One region of the Colwellia sp. Arc7-D genome, then DNA from elsewhere that is predicted to be linked to it. Evidence: predicted binding sites of a transcription regulator. Region 1 holds the regulator's gene; the other holds the start of a gene.

Region 1 (8,916 bases):
TACTCGCCTTAACAACCTATGGCATACTCGAATGGTTTGGTGCAGAAAAACAAACCAGCAATATTCTCGAAAGTGCCAATCAGCCAGAATTTATTGCTGAAAACCTCAACAGTGATGTTTACAAATCAACAGGCCCATTATCCTATAATGTTGAAGCCCAACGAATGGAACATTATGCTCAATTAGAGGTCACACACTTTGAATACCCACGTTACACCTTGTACCCAAAAAACAATAAACCGACTTGGCAAATAACCGCCAATGAAGGCACGCTATATAATAATAATCGTGTAAAATTAAAAAATCGCGTACGTTTAATCGCCACTGATGAAGAAAGTTTAATACAGGAAGTACACGGAAAAAATCTAGAAATGGACTTAAAAACAAATATTATCAGCTCAGAGCAAACAATCTTAATATTAGGTAAAGGATTTACTATGTATGGCTCAGGATTAATTGTAGACTTAAACACAACACAGATGACATTGACTGAACATGTACAAACCATTTATAAAAAAATTAAAAAATAACCTTATTTATTTTTCTGCATTTGCATTATTAATGCCGACAGTAAATGCTGAAAAATTCGATGTTGACCAAGAAATTAAAATTTCTTCTTCACGCCAAGCAGCTGATCTGAAAAATAAAATATTCAGTTATATTGATAATGTCATTATCTCTCAAGGTTCACTGACAATTAATGCAGAACTCGTACAGGTGATAACTCAAGATAAAAGCAATAATAAAATTTATATTGCAAAAGGTTCTCCTGCGACATTTGAGCAAACGCTGCAAGATGGTAGCCCTATCAATTTACAAGCCAATGAAATTCGTTATGAACCTGATTTGAATACGGTTGTTATTTCAGGTAATGCTTTGCTACGCCAAGAAGGTAGTGAAGTAAGTGGCAGTAAAATTACCTATAACTTCGAGACTGAATATGTCAATGCCGAAAGCTTAGAAAATGCTAAGGTTGAAACAGTATTGCAGCCAAAAAATAAAACTGAATTGCCAAAAAAATCTAAGGACAAGCAAGAGTAAATGTCTACTTCAACATTATCAGCCATTGGCCTTGCAAAAGCCTACAAAGGCAGAAAAGTCGTTAAAAACGTTAGCATGAAGGTTTCTGCTGGACAAATTGTTGGCTTATTAGGACCAAATGGCGCAGGTAAAACCACTTCGTTTTACATGATCGTTGGCTTAGTTAATAACGACAGTGGCTCAATTATTTTAAATGACGAAGATTTAACCTTATTGCCTATGCATGAACGTGCCCGCAAAGGTATTGGTTATCTACCTCAAGAAGCTTCAATTTTTCGTAAACTAACGGTTTATGACAACATAATGGCTATTTTACAAACCCGTAAAACGCTAACCGACGTTGAAAGAGAAGAAAAACTTGAGCATTTATTAGAAGAATTTAACATTGGTCATATCAAAGACAACCTCGGCATGAGCCTTTCTGGTGGTGAACGTCGACGAGTTGAAATAGCGCGAGCTTTAGCTGCAGATCCTAAATTTATTCTCCTTGATGAACCTTTTGCTGGTGTTGATCCAATTTCGGTAGGTGATATAAAAAAAATTATCCTACACTTAAAAGAACGTGGCATAGGTATCTTAATTACCGACCATAATGTACGTGAAACCCTCGATGTCTGTGAGCATGCCTATATTGTTAGTCACGGCGAGCTTATTGCCGAAGGTAACTCTACTGAAATACTTGCAAATCAACACGTAAGAGATGTATACCTTGGTGAACAATTCACGCTATAGTGAATAACAGACTTACTCGGTAACATACTAATGTACTTGAACAGGGAAAAGAAAACGTAAATGCGTCCTACTCTGCAACTCCGTATCGGACAACAATTAACGATGACCCCGCAATTGCAGCAGGCTATCAAGCTGTTGCAATTATCGACCTTGGATTTACAACAAGAAATTCAAGAAGCTCTTGAAAGTAACCCTTTACTTGAAGTTGATGAATCTCCCGACAACAATTCAGAAAACACCCCTGACAATTTAGAAGAAGCATACTCCGCTGGTATTGGCGATAGCGTAGAAATATCCTCAGATGGCAGCGAAGATTCTGTACCGACTATTGATGAAATAAGCTCATCAGAAGGCCTAGCAAAAACTGACATACCCGAAGAATTAAATAGTGATACAACCTGGGATGACAACTTTAGTGCCAGTGCGAGCAGTGGCGGTGTTGGTCATGCATCAGAAGATTATACCTATCAGGGTGAAACAAAAGACTCCTTACAAGACCATCTTATTTGGCAAATGGAACTAACACCATTTAGCGATACCGATAGAACAATTGCTATCGCTATTATTGAAGCTATAGATGATGCCGGCTACCTAACAGTTTCTGCAGACGAGATATTAGAAAGCGTAGGCATTGATGGTGTTGAACTTGATGAAATTGAAGTAGTGCTTAAACGGATTAACGTTTTTGATCCGGTGGGCGTAGCGGCTCGTTCAATTCCAGAGTGTTTACTTATTCAGCTCAACCAATTTTCAAAAGATACGCCTTGGCTCGCTGAAAGTAAGTTAGCGGTAACCGAGCATATCGAATTATTGGGTAATCGCGATTATCGCCAATTGATGCGAAAGTTACGCATTAAAGAAGACCAATTACGTGAAGTTATTCGCTTAATACAATCATTAGACCCTCGCCCGGGCGATAGTGTTATCAAGAGTGAAGAACAGTATGTTATTCCTGACGTGTCGGTTGAAAAGAAAAATGGTCGCTGGACTGTAGAGCTAAACCCAGACACAGCACCTAAGTTATCGGTAAATCAACAATATGCTGCCATGTCTCGCTCGATGAAATCATCAGCAGACAGTCAATTTATTCGCTCGAACTTGCAAGAAGCTAAATGGTTTATCAAAAGCCTTGAAAGCAGGAACGATACCTTGTTAAAAGTGTCCAATTGTATTGTACAGCGCCAGCAGGGTTTCTTTGAACATGGCCCTGAAGCTATGCGACCTATGGTTTTAAATGATATTGCCGAAGCGGTAGATATGCACGAATCGACTATTTCTCGTGTTACTACACAAAAGTATATGCATACACCCAGAGGCATTTTTGAGCTTAAATACTTCTTCTCTAGCCATGTAAGTACTGAAAATGGTGGTGAATGCTCATCAACCGCTATTCGTGAGTTAATTAAAAAACTTGTTGCCGCCGAAATACCCGCAAAGCCATTAAGCGACAGTAAAATCGCCGATATCTTGGCCGAACAAGGCATTAAAGTAGCAAGACGCACTATTGCCAAGTATCGAGAGTCACTCTCTATACCGCCGTCAAATCAACGTAAAAGCCTATTGTAGGCAACCTTAATCACCAAAAAAGAGGAATGAAGCTTATGCAAATTAATCTTACTGGACACCATGTCGATGTTACCGACTCATTACGTGATTATGTTAATGCTAAATTTGAAAAAATAGAGCGCCACTTTGAACACATTAATAATGTACATGTGGTACTAACGGTTGAAAAATTGAACCAGATCGCTGAATCTACTGTGCATTTAACGGGCTCGGAGGTTCACGCTAAGGCTGAACATAACGATATGTATGCATCAATTGATGCATTAATTGATAAATTAGATCGCCAAATTTTGAAATACAAAGGCAAAATCAACAAGCATTAGCGCCAAGTCGCTTTAGGTTTTATAAGTTTATGAAGTTGCAAGATATCCTAACCCCGGAATGCACTATTTGTGCAGCACCGGGTTCCAGTAAAAAACGTATTCTAGAATACTTAAGTAGTCTGGCCGCTGAAAAATTGGTTGAACACGATACTTTTCAGCTACTAGAAAGCCTAGTTAAGCGCGAAAGAATGGGTTCTACCGGCATAGGAAATGGCATAGCGATACCGCATGGACGTTTAGATAATTCTACCCAACCCATTGCGGTGGTTATTACCACAGAAGAGCCGATAGATTTTGATGCGATAGATAATCGTCCTGTGGACATTTTTATTGCTTTATTTGTGCCCGAAAATGAATGCCAAAATCACCTGTGTACATTACAAAGTATCGCAAAAATTTTTCGTGAAAAACAATTTTGCAAACAAGTGCGTAAATGCCAAAGTAACCAAGAGCTGTTTCAGCTAATCCAACAGGCGAGTTAAGTCCCCATGAAGTTAATTATAGTCAGTGGTCGTTCAGGATCAGGTAAAAGTGTTGCATTACGCGTATTAGAAGATCTGGGCTACTATTGTGTAGATAATATACCGGTTAATTTGTTACCCGCTTTAATTCATACCGTCATTAATGATTATGAAAATGTTGCCGTCAGCCTAGATGTTCGAAACCTACCTGCTGACCCTAACGATGTACCCGAAATTATAGAATACTTACCTAATGCCGTAGAGCTAAGTTTACTTTATTTAGATGCCGACGATAGTGACCTAATCCGTCGTTTCAGCGAGACACGACGCTTACATCCGCTAATTAGACAAAATATAGCCTTAGACCAAGCCATAGCCTTAGAAAAAAAGCTTCTTGAACCTATCGCAAGTCGTGCACATTTATATATTAACACTAGCCAGCTATCACCACATCAGCTAGCCGACTTAGTTAGAGAGCGTATACTAGGTAAAAAATCGGGTTCTATGGTGGTTGTTTTTGAATCTTTTGGCTTTAAACATGGCGTACCACAAGATGCAGACTATGTATTTGATGCGCGATTTTTACCTAACCCATTTTGGGATAAAGAACTTAAGGGCTTCACCGGATTAGATAAACCTGTGCAAGATTTCCTTGCTAGCCAACCTATTGTGACAAAGTTTATTTGGCAAATAAATAGCTTCATGATGACCTGGTTACCGCATCTAGAACGAAATAATCGCAGTTATATTACTATAGCGGTTGGTTGTACCGGCGGTATGCATCGCTCTGTATATATCACCGAATTACTCGCAAATAATATGCGTAAAGAACGTAAAGACGTGCAGTCTCGTCATCGCGATTTACCTGTTGCCACAACGTAACTTGCTATGAGCACACAAGCCAGCCGTTATGTTCTCATCATCAACAAGCTTGGGCTTCATGCCCGAGCGGCTTCTAAACTCGCACAATTAAGTCAAAAGTTTACCGCAAAAGTCACCATTGAATTAGACGAAAATCATGCCGACGCCAACAGTATTATGGGCATAATGCTGCTTGCAGGTGCACAAGGTAAAACCGTTAAGGTAATTGCTACGGGTGAAGACGCTGAATTAGCACTCGAAGAAATTTGCCAACTTTTCAGCAACAAATTTGATGAAGCCGAGTAGCAAAACTCATATTTATTGTCGGCACCGTTAAGTCAATAAAAAAGCTGCGAAATATCGAAAATTACGGTAAACTCAACGCGTTAAATATTAACATTCGATACCATATAAAATAATGAATTAGCTAACTTATCGTTAAAGTTGGGAATTTAGCACAATCGAATTACCTCAAGCATATTCATTCTCGGCTTTGCCTGTAAAGTCGAAATGCATTACATATTCATTTAGTCGAATTTTCACTCATTTGGTATAATTTAATAGAAAGTTAATAATTGTCATTTATCATCGGGCTGTTTAACTTTTTTGGTTAATTTTTTTGGTTCAAGTTTACGAGACTAAAGTAACCTTAATTAACCTCAAAATAATGTAGTTTTCAATTATATATGGCGTACTCACACGTTAATTTGATTGTAATGCATAATATTCAGGTGCTAAATACCATATTAAACACCTGACAGTAAGTTCAACATCCTTAACAGTTTTCGTTTTGTAGCGGCAAAAGGTAAAAGTATGCCGGAAGTTTCCGAACAAGAATATAGTCACCAACGCCTCCAGCAGGTTAACGATGCCCTCGATAGCGGTATGTTTGTCTATGTCCGCAAGTTATTGCAAGACATGCCAGCTTACGACCTTGCCTTACTTTTAGAGTCATCTCCGACCAAAAGCCGTATGGCTCTTTGGCAGTTAATTGATGCCGATCATCATGGTGATGTTCTTGAAGAGCTAAACGAAGAAGTTCGAAAAGGTATTCTAAAAAACATAAATCCAGAAAAACTAGCTGCTGTTGCAGAAGGGATGGATGTTGATGATTTAGCCGAAGTTTTTCGAACATTACCTGACAGTGTTTACCAAGAAGTGCTTAACGCGATGGACTGGCAAGATCGCAGTCGTGTAGAAGCAGCACTTTCATTCGAGGAAGACACAGCCGGCGGTATTATGAATACCGATACTATATCCATTCGTCCTGATGTGACAGTGGATGTGGTGTTACGTTACTTACGCTTACGGGGTGAGTTACCCGAAGCGACTGACTCTTTCTATGTTGTTGACCGTGAAGATCATTTCATCGGCGCTGTTTCATTATCATCCATAGTAACAGCGAAAGCAGAAACCATTATTTCTAGCCTCATAGATAAAGATATTCAGGCAATTACTGCTGATATGAATGAAAAAGATGTCGCGAAACTCTTTGAGCGTTACGATTGGTTTTCTGCTCCAGTTATCGACCAAGAAGGTCGACTACTCGGTCGTATTACCGTTGATGATGTTGTTGATATTATTCGTGAAGAAGCCGAACATTCCATGATGAGTATGGCGGGTCTAGATGACGAAGCTGATACTTTCGCCCCGGTACTAAAAAGTACGCAACGTCGCTCTATTTGGTTAGGCGTAAATTTAATTACTGCGCTTATGGCTGTTGCCGTTTCGAGTATGTTTGAAGGTATTTTAAACCAATTAGCCATTTTAGCTGTGCTTAACTCGCTTGTGCCTAGTATGGGGGGTGTTGCGGGTAATCAAACGTTAACACTTGTTATTCGTGGTATGGCGTTAGGGCATGTTGGTGAAAGTAACTCACGCATTTTATTATACAAAGAACTAGCCATCGGTTTTTTTAATGGTTTAATTTGGGCGGTGTTAATTGCCTCTGTGGTCGCTATATGGCAACAAAACCTCATGTTAGGTGCCATTATCGCTTTTGCGATGTTAATGAATATGACCGCAGCCGGTATTGCTGGTGTTACTGTGCCATTAATGCTGAAAAAGATGAATATTGATCCCGCATTAGCCGGTAGTGTTATTTTAACTACAGTTACCGACGTTGTTGGTATCTTTGCCTTTTTAGGCACAGCAACATTAATGTTAGGGTAACAAAAAAGCTGACAGTTTTAAGCTGTCAGCTTTCAGTAAATACAAAAGATAGTTGTAAGTTTAAAGCTGTAAGCGATAGGCGAGATAAACTCTCTTTTTACTGACAGCTAATAACTTGAAACTCGTCCGTTTAACTTCCTGCCACTTGCATTTCATTAATAATAATAGAACCTGTGCGAATACTACCACGCATATCGGTATCGTTACCTATAGCGACAATACCAGAGAACATATCCTGTAATTTTCCGGCAATGGTAATTTCATCAACTGGATAAGCGATTTCACCATTTTCAACCCAAAAGCCTGCTGCACCTCGCGAATAATCGCCAGTAACCACATTAACACCTTGCCCCATCAGTTCAGTTACTAACAAGCCTGTGCCTAGCGTTTTTAACATCGCATCAAAATCACCGCCTTTACCTTCACCTTGCATGCCGAGATTCCAGTTATGAATACCACCTGCATGCCCAGTCGTTGTCAGCCCCATTTTACGTGCCGAATAACTGGTTAAAAGGTAGGTAGCTAAGTTGCCATCAGTAATTATTTCACGATCAACAGTAGCTACGCCTTCGGCATCAAACGCTCCACTTGCTAAGGCTTTTTTCAAATGCGGACGTTCACTAATACTTAAAAATTCAGGAAATACTTGCTTACCAATGGAATCCATCAAAAATGAAGATTTTCGATACAAGTTACCACCACTAATAGCAGCAATAAAATGTCCAAACAGCGTATTGGCGATATCAGCACGAAACATAACAGGGACTTTAGCCGTGGCTAATTTACGTGCACCTAATCTTGATAACGCTTCAATAGAAGCTTGTTGACCGATTTTAGCGGCACTTTCCATCGCATTAAATTCACGACTCACGGTATAAGCGTAATCGCGCTGCATGTCATCACCTTCATTGGCGATCATCACACAACTTAAACTGTGACGGGTACTTGGATAACCTACGATCTGCCCATGGCTATTACCGTAAACTTTAAAACCTTCAAAACTTGCTAATGTCGCGCCATCTGAATTAGTAATGCGTTTATCATAAGCCAGCGCTGTATCTTCACACTCTTTCGCTAAGCTAATCGCCTGCTCTGTGGTTAATTTATGAGGATGATATAAGTCTAAATCTTGCGGATCCATTGCAAGTAGCTCTTTATCAGCCATACCTGAGCATTCATCAACAGAGGTATACTTAGCAATATTCACAGCAGCTTCAATCGCTTGTTTTAAAGCTTGTTCAGACAAATCGGCTGTTGATGCACTACCTTTACGCCCTGCTTTGTAAACTGTAATACCCAGTCCACCATCATTAGTGAACTCAACGTTTTCAACTTCTCCTAAACGAGTACTAACACTTAGCCCTTGCTGGCGGCTCATTGCGACTTCAGCACCATCGGCTCCAAGTGATTTAGCCATAGACATGGCATCATTTACACGTTTTTTAACATGCTCTATTTGCATTTGGATACTATCAGAATCGCTCATAGTTAAATTATTTCTCATATTTTTTGATACAATTTACAGGAATGTTTTTTGCTGCTACTGCTTTGTTGTATACTATAGGTAATTATCACTTTAATACTTAACATTATGCCCCACTCTGCCAACGATATCGATGAATTAGAAGAAGAATTACTGAGTAAATCGGAAATAAAACGCGAAATGCATCGACTGCAAGATTTTGGCCTTGTCATCGTCAAAATGTCGAAACATCAACGCAGTAAATTACCGTTAACGGATGATTTAAAAGCCGCAATGT
Region 2 (8,916 bases), 280 kb from region 1:
TATCGGCATTACATTCGTTATTGGGTTAGCTTTAGTATCAGTGATTATGGGGTCTAGTTGATTATCAGCAATTTTTTGGCAATAAGTTTCTTTAATCACGTCTGAATTTCCAACGCAGACTGTTGAGCTTGAAGTTTGCTTATCGACTAATTTGAATACGCGGTCATTACCAACAAACTCTGAAATGAAAGCGACTTCCATATCTAAATGTTTGCGAACAAGTGCCAGTAGGTTTAATAATTTAGCGCCAACGTTAGTTTCTTCATTCGGATCAAAAATGTGGTCGATAAATTGTCTGTCCATATATTTATCCATACAATAAAAATGTGCAGCGTATATTAAATAATACTATTTATAACCGCCAATGGTGTCAAGTTTTGACTTTTTAATGAGAGGTTTAGCTATTGTTTTAAGTGTTACTTTAAAAATAAAAAACCTATTTACTAGCGCAGAAGATATGAAATTATCACCTCTGTTAGGTTGAAATTTTTGTCGCTTGTTTGACTAATAAGTATAGAGTACTGCACGCCATAGCATTAAAGTATTAACCCTGTAATACTACTATTCATTTATAGTACGAATCGACAGTGGCTATAAGTTTTGATTTCTCACTAAACTCCATACACTATATGAATTATTAAGGCTTAAAACAAGATGTTAAGTGTTGTTAATATTTCGATAATATCGTTAGTTTACTGATTAATTTTATTTGTGGCTGATCAGCTAAACGACAATCCTAGTGACCTTTTTATGCAAGCTATTAATAACGCAAGTCTTCAACAATCACTAGTGACTACACAGTCTAATGGTTATCTAATTTATGTGTAAAATGCAGTTTATTACTTCTATTATCAATAAATAGAGCGTGCTATTCATCAATCTTTAAAGCATACGACTTAATGCCCAAGCAGTTAATATTAAAAGCGTTAAAGCGATCATGGTTTTTGTTTTATGTTTACTGATAATACGCTCAGCTTGATTACCGGCGTAATACACGACAATCGCTAGACCAAAATATCGAATAGATCTTGCAATAGCCGAGGCTATTATAAATAAAGTGAGTGAATATTTAGTTGCACCAGCTGCCAGCATGGCTATTTGAAACGGAATTGGCACTATGCCTAAGGTGATAACAAACCAAAAGCCTTGGTCATGCATTTTTTGTTTCACATTTTCAAATTGTTCGGGGTTTGAAAATGTGTTGATAACCCACTCGCCAGCAATATCAAATAGATAATATCCCAGTGTATAACCAAGTAAAGCGCCAGCTATACAGCCTAATGTTGCCATGAATGCAATAAGCCAAAGTTTTTCGCGGCGTGCCTGCATAAGAGGAATTAATACGGCCTCTAAAGGAATGGGGACTATGGTAGATTCTAGAAAAGAAGCAATGGTAATACCTCTAAGCATATGTCTAGAATCTATAAATTCACGCGTTTTTTGTTTAATCTTATTTTGTACGGACATCAAAACTCCTTTTAGTTGTCGGTAATTATCGAGGTAAGTAGATATATCGAGTGTTAAATTTAATATGAAATTTCAAAAAGTATCGATTGTTAGACTATTGCATTATTTTCATTAATTATTTTTCATATTGAATGGCGTTAACGTACCAAATTTTTTCACCCGTAGGCGTTTTAACCACGACTTCGTCATCAACTTCTTTCTTTAAACATGCGCGTGAAATCGGTGAGTCAATTGAAGAGTAGTCGTTGCGACCATAGATTTCTTCTGGACCAACAATGCGAAACTTTAGCGTTTCATTGTCGTCATTTTCTAAACTGACCCAAGCACCGAAAAATACTTTGCCTTCTTGTTGAGGGCCGTAATCGACAACTTTTAACTCTTCGAGTATTTTTCGAAGATAACGCACGCGGCGATCAATCTCTCGCAAACGCTTTTTATTATATTGATAATCAGCGTTCTCACTTCGATCCCCTAAACTTGCCGCCCACGAAACTTTTCGGGTTGTTTCTGGACGGTCTTCTCGCCAGAGTTTATTTAACTCTTGCTGAAGTAATACATAGCCTGGTCGAGTAATTAATTTGGTTTTCATATGTTGTTTGTGAGTTCGATAATTGGAGGAGATAGCAGTGATATTTTACAAATAATAAGAAAAATAAAACCCTCATTAAGCTGTAGGTAATAATATAATGAAATATATTGTTATGCTAGAGAGTATTTGTTCAGGCGTACATCACGTAATTCATTTAAAAGCTAATGTTCAACATGGCGTTACGAACATCAACTTTGACGTAGCTTATAAATATCACACGTTTGTGTAATACACATTGTGATACTTTCACTTTACCCACCTATGTACTTTTTACAATCCAATCGGTAAATAAATCGCGATGATGATTCAATAACACAAAAAATAAATGGACAAAATAAATTATATCGTTATTAATCAGTGCTTTATTTTACTGGCATAGATGTGGCATTAGTATTGTTGTCTTAACTAAAAGGAGAATAATATGAAAAACTCAATTCGTTCAATTATTGCGTTAACATTATTAACAGTTGGCTCGTCAGCAGCATATGCAGAGAACACATGGAAAGATACCTCAAAAGACGCTTGGTTAGATGGTAAAGCCGAAAGCACTTTATTATTTAATACGAATCTGAATTCTTTCGACATCAATACTGATGTGAAAAACGGTGTAGTCATTCTAACGGGTAAAGTTGAAAGCGATGTTGATAAAGCGTTGGCTGAAGAGTTAGTTGCTAGCCTAGAAGGTGTAAATTCAGTCGATAACCGTTTGACAGTAATAGATAATAAATCTACCAAAGACAGTAAAATGCTTATCGCATTAACAGATTCCAAAATTGAAACAGTTGTAAAAACAAAGCTTTTATTTGAATCAGAAGTAAGCGGAACCGCTATCGAAGTAGAAGTCATAAAAGGCGTGGTTACATTATCAGGTCAAGTTGACTCAGATGCAGCAAAACAACTAGCTGTTGCTATTGCCAAAAATACAACCGACGTTAAATCGGTGGTTGATAAATTGGAAATGGTTAAGCATTAGTATTTCGCAATAGTTCAACTAAACGCACGCTCTAGGCGTGCGTTTAACTTTCGCACTTTTCAAAATTTGAACATGTGTTCATCATAATCTATCGTTGATCTGATTTGGTGTTGCTGAGTTTTGATTTTATATTATTTCAACATTGCTTTCTCTCGAAAGCTAATTTGGAGGATTAGATGGCTTCAGCACCAACCTCTCAAGATAATGTGTACGCAATAGCTTCTACTTTACATAATAGTAAGTTAACACCAAAAAGTAACTCCAAGCTAACCCTATTACTGGTTAATGAGTTCGAAAATCAATTGACAGATTGGCGCAATATATTTGGCACTCACTTTCAAATACAAACAGCAAGTGATGGTTTAATGGCGTTAAAAGCTATTTTAAATGGCAACATTGACATAGTACTTTCATCAACACAATTAGCTCAAATGACTAGCGCGGATGTGTGTAAATTTGTGAAACAGCATAAGTCGACAGAGCACATTCAAATGATTTTTATTAGTGATCATTACAGTGAAATAGAAGAGGAGCAAATGCTAGATTTAGGGGCTATTGATTATATTGCCTCAGATACTTTGCCTAAAATCCTATTCAGTCGTGTAAAAAATCATATTAAATTAGTGAAGCACACTAAAGAGCTGGAACTGGTTTCAAAAACCGATGCTTTAACCGGTATTGCTAATCGGTTCTGTTTTGATAACCAGTTAGTTCATGACTGGCAAGCTGTAATACGAGGGGCAGGAGATATATCACTTATTATGGTCGATATTGACCACTTTAAACATTACAACGATGAATTTGGCCATGTGAAAGGCGATGAATGCTTAACCCTAGTCGCTCAGTGTTTAGTGGCAACTAGAAAGCGCACTACAGATCTTGTTGCCAGATTTGGTGGAGAGGAGTTTGTTATTTTACTGCCATTTACCGACTTAGTAGGTGCTACAAAAATAGCCAACGATTTGGTTAAGTCGGTTAATGAGCTAAATATCCCGCATGCTGTCAATGCAAAATACCATAACATTACTATCAGTGCAGGGGTAACGAGCTATTCGCCCACTTTTAAAGATGAAACAAGTATTGGGATTAAAGAGTTTATGAATCAAGCAGACGTCAGTTTGTATAAAGCAAAAACATACGGTCGTAACCAAGTTTGTAGTTAGTTAATGAGCTATTTAAGGGGAAGAATTTTGCAAAATTACTGGAATGCCATTGTTCAGATATTTAAAAAAAGCCTGAAACAGAGACCGAAAAATCCTTATGTGCAGCCTGGTCAATATTATTGCTGGTACAATCAGGAAAACACTCAATATTTTCAATCCAATAGCGGCAAATAGTGCTGTTAGTTTAAACGCTGATATTTTTACGATATACATATTACAGTAGAAAATCAGCGTAACTAACTAAAATTAAAGTAAGTATATTTAGATTGTGTAATTTTTAACAAAAGATGGTGCGATAACACGGCTAGAAACTCATTTTAAAAGCAGCAGTATAAAATGAGTTTAACTAGAGTGAATAAATACATCGTCAGTGAAGATAAAACTCAAACCTTAGCCCTTTAAAGACTTCTATTAATCCTTAGGGACTTCTTTTTTCACTCTACCTATAATTTTAAGCGTTGCAAAAGTCATAATACTTAACGCAATTGCAATTTCTATACGTTCTAAACCCACCGCAATCCCTATAGCTCCTGTAGACCAAATTGCCGCCGCTGTTGATGTTCCGCTAACCTGTGATGAGTCTTTTAAAATTGCACCACCACCGATAAAACCGATGCCGGTGACAATACCCGCAATAACTTTAGATTGAGCGTCTTGGTCGTTAAAAATAGACATGGCAAGAATAGTGAAGGTACAAGCTGCCATTGATACTAAAGGGAAGGTTCTTAAGCCCGCTGACCTACTACTTGTTTCTCTTTCCCATGCGGTCATAATTGGCAATACTAATGCGATAAATAGCTGCATTATATTTTTCACGACTTCATCTAGATTAATATTGAGGCTAAATAAATCCATAAGTCCTTTTGTCCTTTAAGTTGAAGAAACCTTTTACTTTCAGGTTAAGTAACGAGTTTTAGTTTGTATGAGTATTAATAATGTTTGATTTTTATACTTTATATTACTTACTTACTGAAAATAGTCCAAAAAAATACCACTGATGTCAGTGGTATTTATATTGATTTTCGCTGAGTAAACTATTTTAAAGTGCGTTACGCTTGGTTTGGAATAATTTGAATTTCTACTCGACGATTTAATGCACGACCATTGGCAGTAGTGTTATCAGCAACAGCACGTGTCTCACCGTAACCAACTGTTTGTAATCGACTAGCCATAATATCTTGGTTCGTTAAATACTGTTTAACACTACCCGCACGTTGCTCAGATAAGTTTTGATTAAACTCTGCACCACCTTGGCTATCGGTATGACCTTCAATACTTAATAAGGTTTTTTCATATTTATTTAATACACGTGCTATATCGTCCAAGGTACTGTAAAACCCTGACGTAATATAAGCTTGGCCTGTAGCAAAAGTAATGTTGGCTGGCATGATTAAGCGTAAATTATCACCTTCTCTTACTACTTCAATACCTGAGCCTGACAATTCGTCACGAAACTCTTGCTCTTGTTTATCCATGTAATCACCAATAGCAACACCCGCAATAGCACCAATAGCAGCACCCCAAACAGCACGTTTATTTTTATGATTACTGGTCGATTTTCCAATTACTGCGCCAGTAATAGCGCCAATAGCAGCACCTTTTTCTTTATTAGTACTCGCACAACCGGTGAATGCCAACGATACAACAATTAAACTGATAATGGATTTTTTACACTGCATAAATACGACCTTAAAGAAAATTAACAATTTGAATAACTTGTTTTCATTATACCAAAGAAAAATGAATGGTTAATGAACGAGAGTGCCTGATTGTAGCAATTAAATACGAGCAGTTAACCTTTAAAGATCATCAATGTGTATCTTCAGGGTACTTTTGCCTTAACGCCTAAAATTAGAACGCAGTCCCATGCGAAAAAATTAACTTCTTAGTGCTCGTTAGTCAGTCTGCGATATATCGTAAATCCGATATAAAAACACCACGACAAGCGTGGTGTTTTGAAGCAAGTTAATCGTTACGTTATTCTGCTCGGTAAAGGCTATTTAAATACTGCATCAACCGCTAATACTTTGACGTTTTTACTTGGTAGAGCCAGTTTATAGCTTTCAATAATTTTATCAGTCGCTAATAACTCTGCTGGTTTTTCAGAATTGTATTTTAATGGTGAAGTTTGCTCTGACAATAAACGATTTTTCATGTCTTCGCCGTCACCTGAAATAAATACATAATGAATGTTATCGGTTTGCAAGTTTGCTTTAATCACTCGGTTTACATCTGCTAATGAGAGTTTTGCAAATTGCTCGCGCACATATTTAACAAACTCATCAGTTTGATAAAACTCACTATCAAGTGCATACCCTAATTGCTGATCTTGGCTCGCTACCAGCTGCGGGGCATAATTAGTTAAATAATTACGTGTAGCTTGAAAGTCCTTTTCGCTCATACCATTTTTAATTAATTTATCTAATTCATATAAAGCAGCACGCGTAGCGAAGTGTGCGTCATTATTTGAACGTAACGGGCGCAACCATACTTGGAAGATCTGACTTGAACGCCCCAAGTTTGCATCAGGTTTTGTTTGATGCATACCGCGTGGGAAGTACTCAATATAAGCATAATCACCGTAGTTCATGCCACGTTCTTGGCGTATTTGTTGATAAAGGTAGCTGTTCGAGCTTCTGTGCTCTCCAAAATAAGAACGAACAAGCCATAGTGCTGCCCAATCGTTGTCGTTACGAATAGTCTTGATTGGGAAACCAAAAGAAACCGCCGTAGATTGCGCATTCTTTTCTACAATAGTGGCATGATGACCTTTTAGCATTGGCGCTTTTGCAATGTTTAATCGTTTTTCATCACCAACAGGTAAGCGCGCTAAATCACTAAACATTTGCGTTTTTAAAGTATTTGAAAGCGCACCAGTAATACCTAGATGTAATTTAGCTTGAGTTAGTTGCGTTTTATAAAATGCTTTAACATCGTCAAGTGAAATAGTGTCTAAATCAGACAGGTCGCCGCTGTTAAAATGCGCGTAAGTATGGCCTTGATATAACTCGCTGTATAAAACCTCTTTACCTAGTTCTTCATCATTAGAGGCTTTGAGTCCTGATTTAATGCCATCAATTAATTCTTTTTTCAGACGTTTAAAGTCATCTTCGCGCCATCCTGGATTTAATAATTGGTCACTGATGAGTGAGTACCATAAATCAGCATTGTCTTTATGAACACGGCCAGTAAACGACATCATTTCTTTATCAAGTTGCGAGGTAAACTGTCCAGCGATAGGATATAAATTTTGTTGAATTTCCTTGTAACTACGCGTTTGTGAACCCCCTTGAGTTAACATACGTGCCATTAATGCCGCTGTGCCTTTTTTACCTACAGGATCTGCTGCTGCGCCAGTGTAAAACAAAAAGTTAACATCGATTAACGGTGAGTCATTCGTTTTGTCTAATACGGTAAATTGCGCTTTAGTCGGTTGAGACTTTTTCATTTTAAGGTTTGCAACAGCGGTGTTTAACGTGACTTCTTTTTCAAAGCCCGCCACCTTATCTAAAGCAGATAAAGTCACCGTTGTGCGGTTTTCATCAATAAAGTATTTGTTAGCAATGCGTTTAATATCATCAGCAGAAATATTATCGAAGCTATTATAAAGATGATTAATAGTTTCAGGATCGCGGTCAAAATGCATATAGCTTGCTAAAGTTGATGCAATTGACTCTGAAGAGTCTAAGCTATTCACAAAGCTATATTTTAGGTTCGACTTTAAATTATCAAGCTTTTCAGCTGAGACTAATTCGGTGCGCGCTTTTGCGTATGTTTGATTAATAGCATCACGGACAGTGGCTAAATCTTTTTCTTCGTTCACTTTTATAAAGACGTGTCGTAAACCAGCATCTTTAGTCTCTGGATTATAGTTAAACATCTGGCTGGCTAATTGTTTGTCTACCACTAACTCTTGATACAGCGCTGAGTTATTTGAAAAATACAATTCTGATATTAAATCTAATGCTGCGCGATCTTTTTTCTTCGGTTGCCAGTCAGCACCTTTATAAGATACTAATAACCAGTGACCTGGTAAACCGTCGAATTTTTCATGCACGTACTTAGGTGCTAGTTGCTTAGGCTCTGGTGTAATATTGTTAACAAAGTCACCCTTTTGCCAGTTGCCCCAATGCTTTTCAACCATTGCCATGGTTGCATTTGGGTCGACATCACCGACAATAACCAATGAAACATATTCGGGCTTATAAAACTGTTTGAAGAATTTTTCACCATAAGCAGATTGTTCAGGCATTGCTTCTACATCTTCAAAAAATCCCATAGTGGTGTGTTTATAAGTATGAGTATCGAAGGCTTCTTTTCGCACTGCAGCAAGCAATTTTCGGGTAGGGCTGGCATTGTTCTTTAAATATTCGCCCTTAACGGTTAACGCTTCTGTTTTAAATTGTGCTTCAGTGTAGCTGAGGTTTTTAAAATGATCGGCTTGAATTTCTAGTACTTTATCAAGATGATCTTTAGAAAAATCTAAATGATAGTTAGTGTAATCGTTAGTGGTATAGGCACCATTATCTACACCCGCATTTTTGAATAAATCTGCATACACTGTTTGGGGATATTTCTCTGAACCTTTAAACATCATGTGTTCAAAAAAGTGAGCAAATCCTGTTCGTCCTACTTCGTCTTCATCACGAGCGCCTACTGATACAGGAATTTGTACAGAAACTAAATCTGGGTAATCAGTTTTAACAATTAAGACACGTAAGCCA

What was found. The regulator sigma-54, encoded in region 1, starts transcription at its own class of promoters, with help from an activator protein. The targets are predictions, from matches to a motif close to GTTGGCACGNNNNTNGNNT.
Positions count from the first base shown of each region.
Region 2: the regulator sigma-54 is predicted to act here: its motif matches at 2,426-2,444, upstream of DBO93_RS18135 (BON domain-containing protein).

Region 1 is NZ_CP028924.1:3,891,117-3,900,032, forward strand. Features, by position in the region: gene lptC (LPS export ABC transporter periplasmic protein LptC) at 1-530, shown strand, start outside; gene lptA (lipopolysaccharide transport periplasmic protein LptA) at 562-1,041, shown strand; gene lptB (LPS export ABC transporter ATP-binding protein) at 1,042-1,773, shown strand; gene DBO93_RS16875 (RNA polymerase factor sigma-54) at 1,834-3,339, shown strand; gene hpf (ribosome hibernation promoting factor) at 3,375-3,662, shown strand; gene ptsN (PTS IIA-like nitrogen regulatory protein PtsN) at 3,692-4,144, shown strand; gene rapZ (RNase adapter RapZ) at 4,151-5,005, shown strand; gene DBO93_RS16895 (HPr family phosphocarrier protein) at 5,012-5,290, shown strand; gene mgtE (magnesium transporter) at 5,798-7,156, shown strand; gene pmbA (metalloprotease PmbA) at 7,287-8,618, opposite strand; gene yjgA (ribosome biogenesis factor YjgA) at 8,748-8,916, shown strand, end outside.
Region 2 is NZ_CP028924.1:4,169,582-4,178,497, reverse strand. Features, by position in the region: gene DBO93_RS18150 (EAL domain-containing protein) at 1-303, opposite strand, end outside; gene DBO93_RS18145 (VTT domain-containing protein) at 883-1,467, opposite strand; gene greB (transcription elongation factor GreB) at 1,583-2,056, opposite strand; gene DBO93_RS19160 (hypothetical protein) at 2,154-2,285, shown strand; gene DBO93_RS18135 (BON domain-containing protein) at 2,478-3,029, shown strand; gene DBO93_RS18130 (diguanylate cyclase) at 3,206-4,192, shown strand; gene DBO93_RS18125 (MgtC/SapB family protein) at 4,604-5,047, opposite strand; gene DBO93_RS18120 (OmpA family protein) at 5,242-5,871, opposite strand; gene DBO93_RS18115 (pitrilysin family protein) at 6,189-8,916, opposite strand, start outside.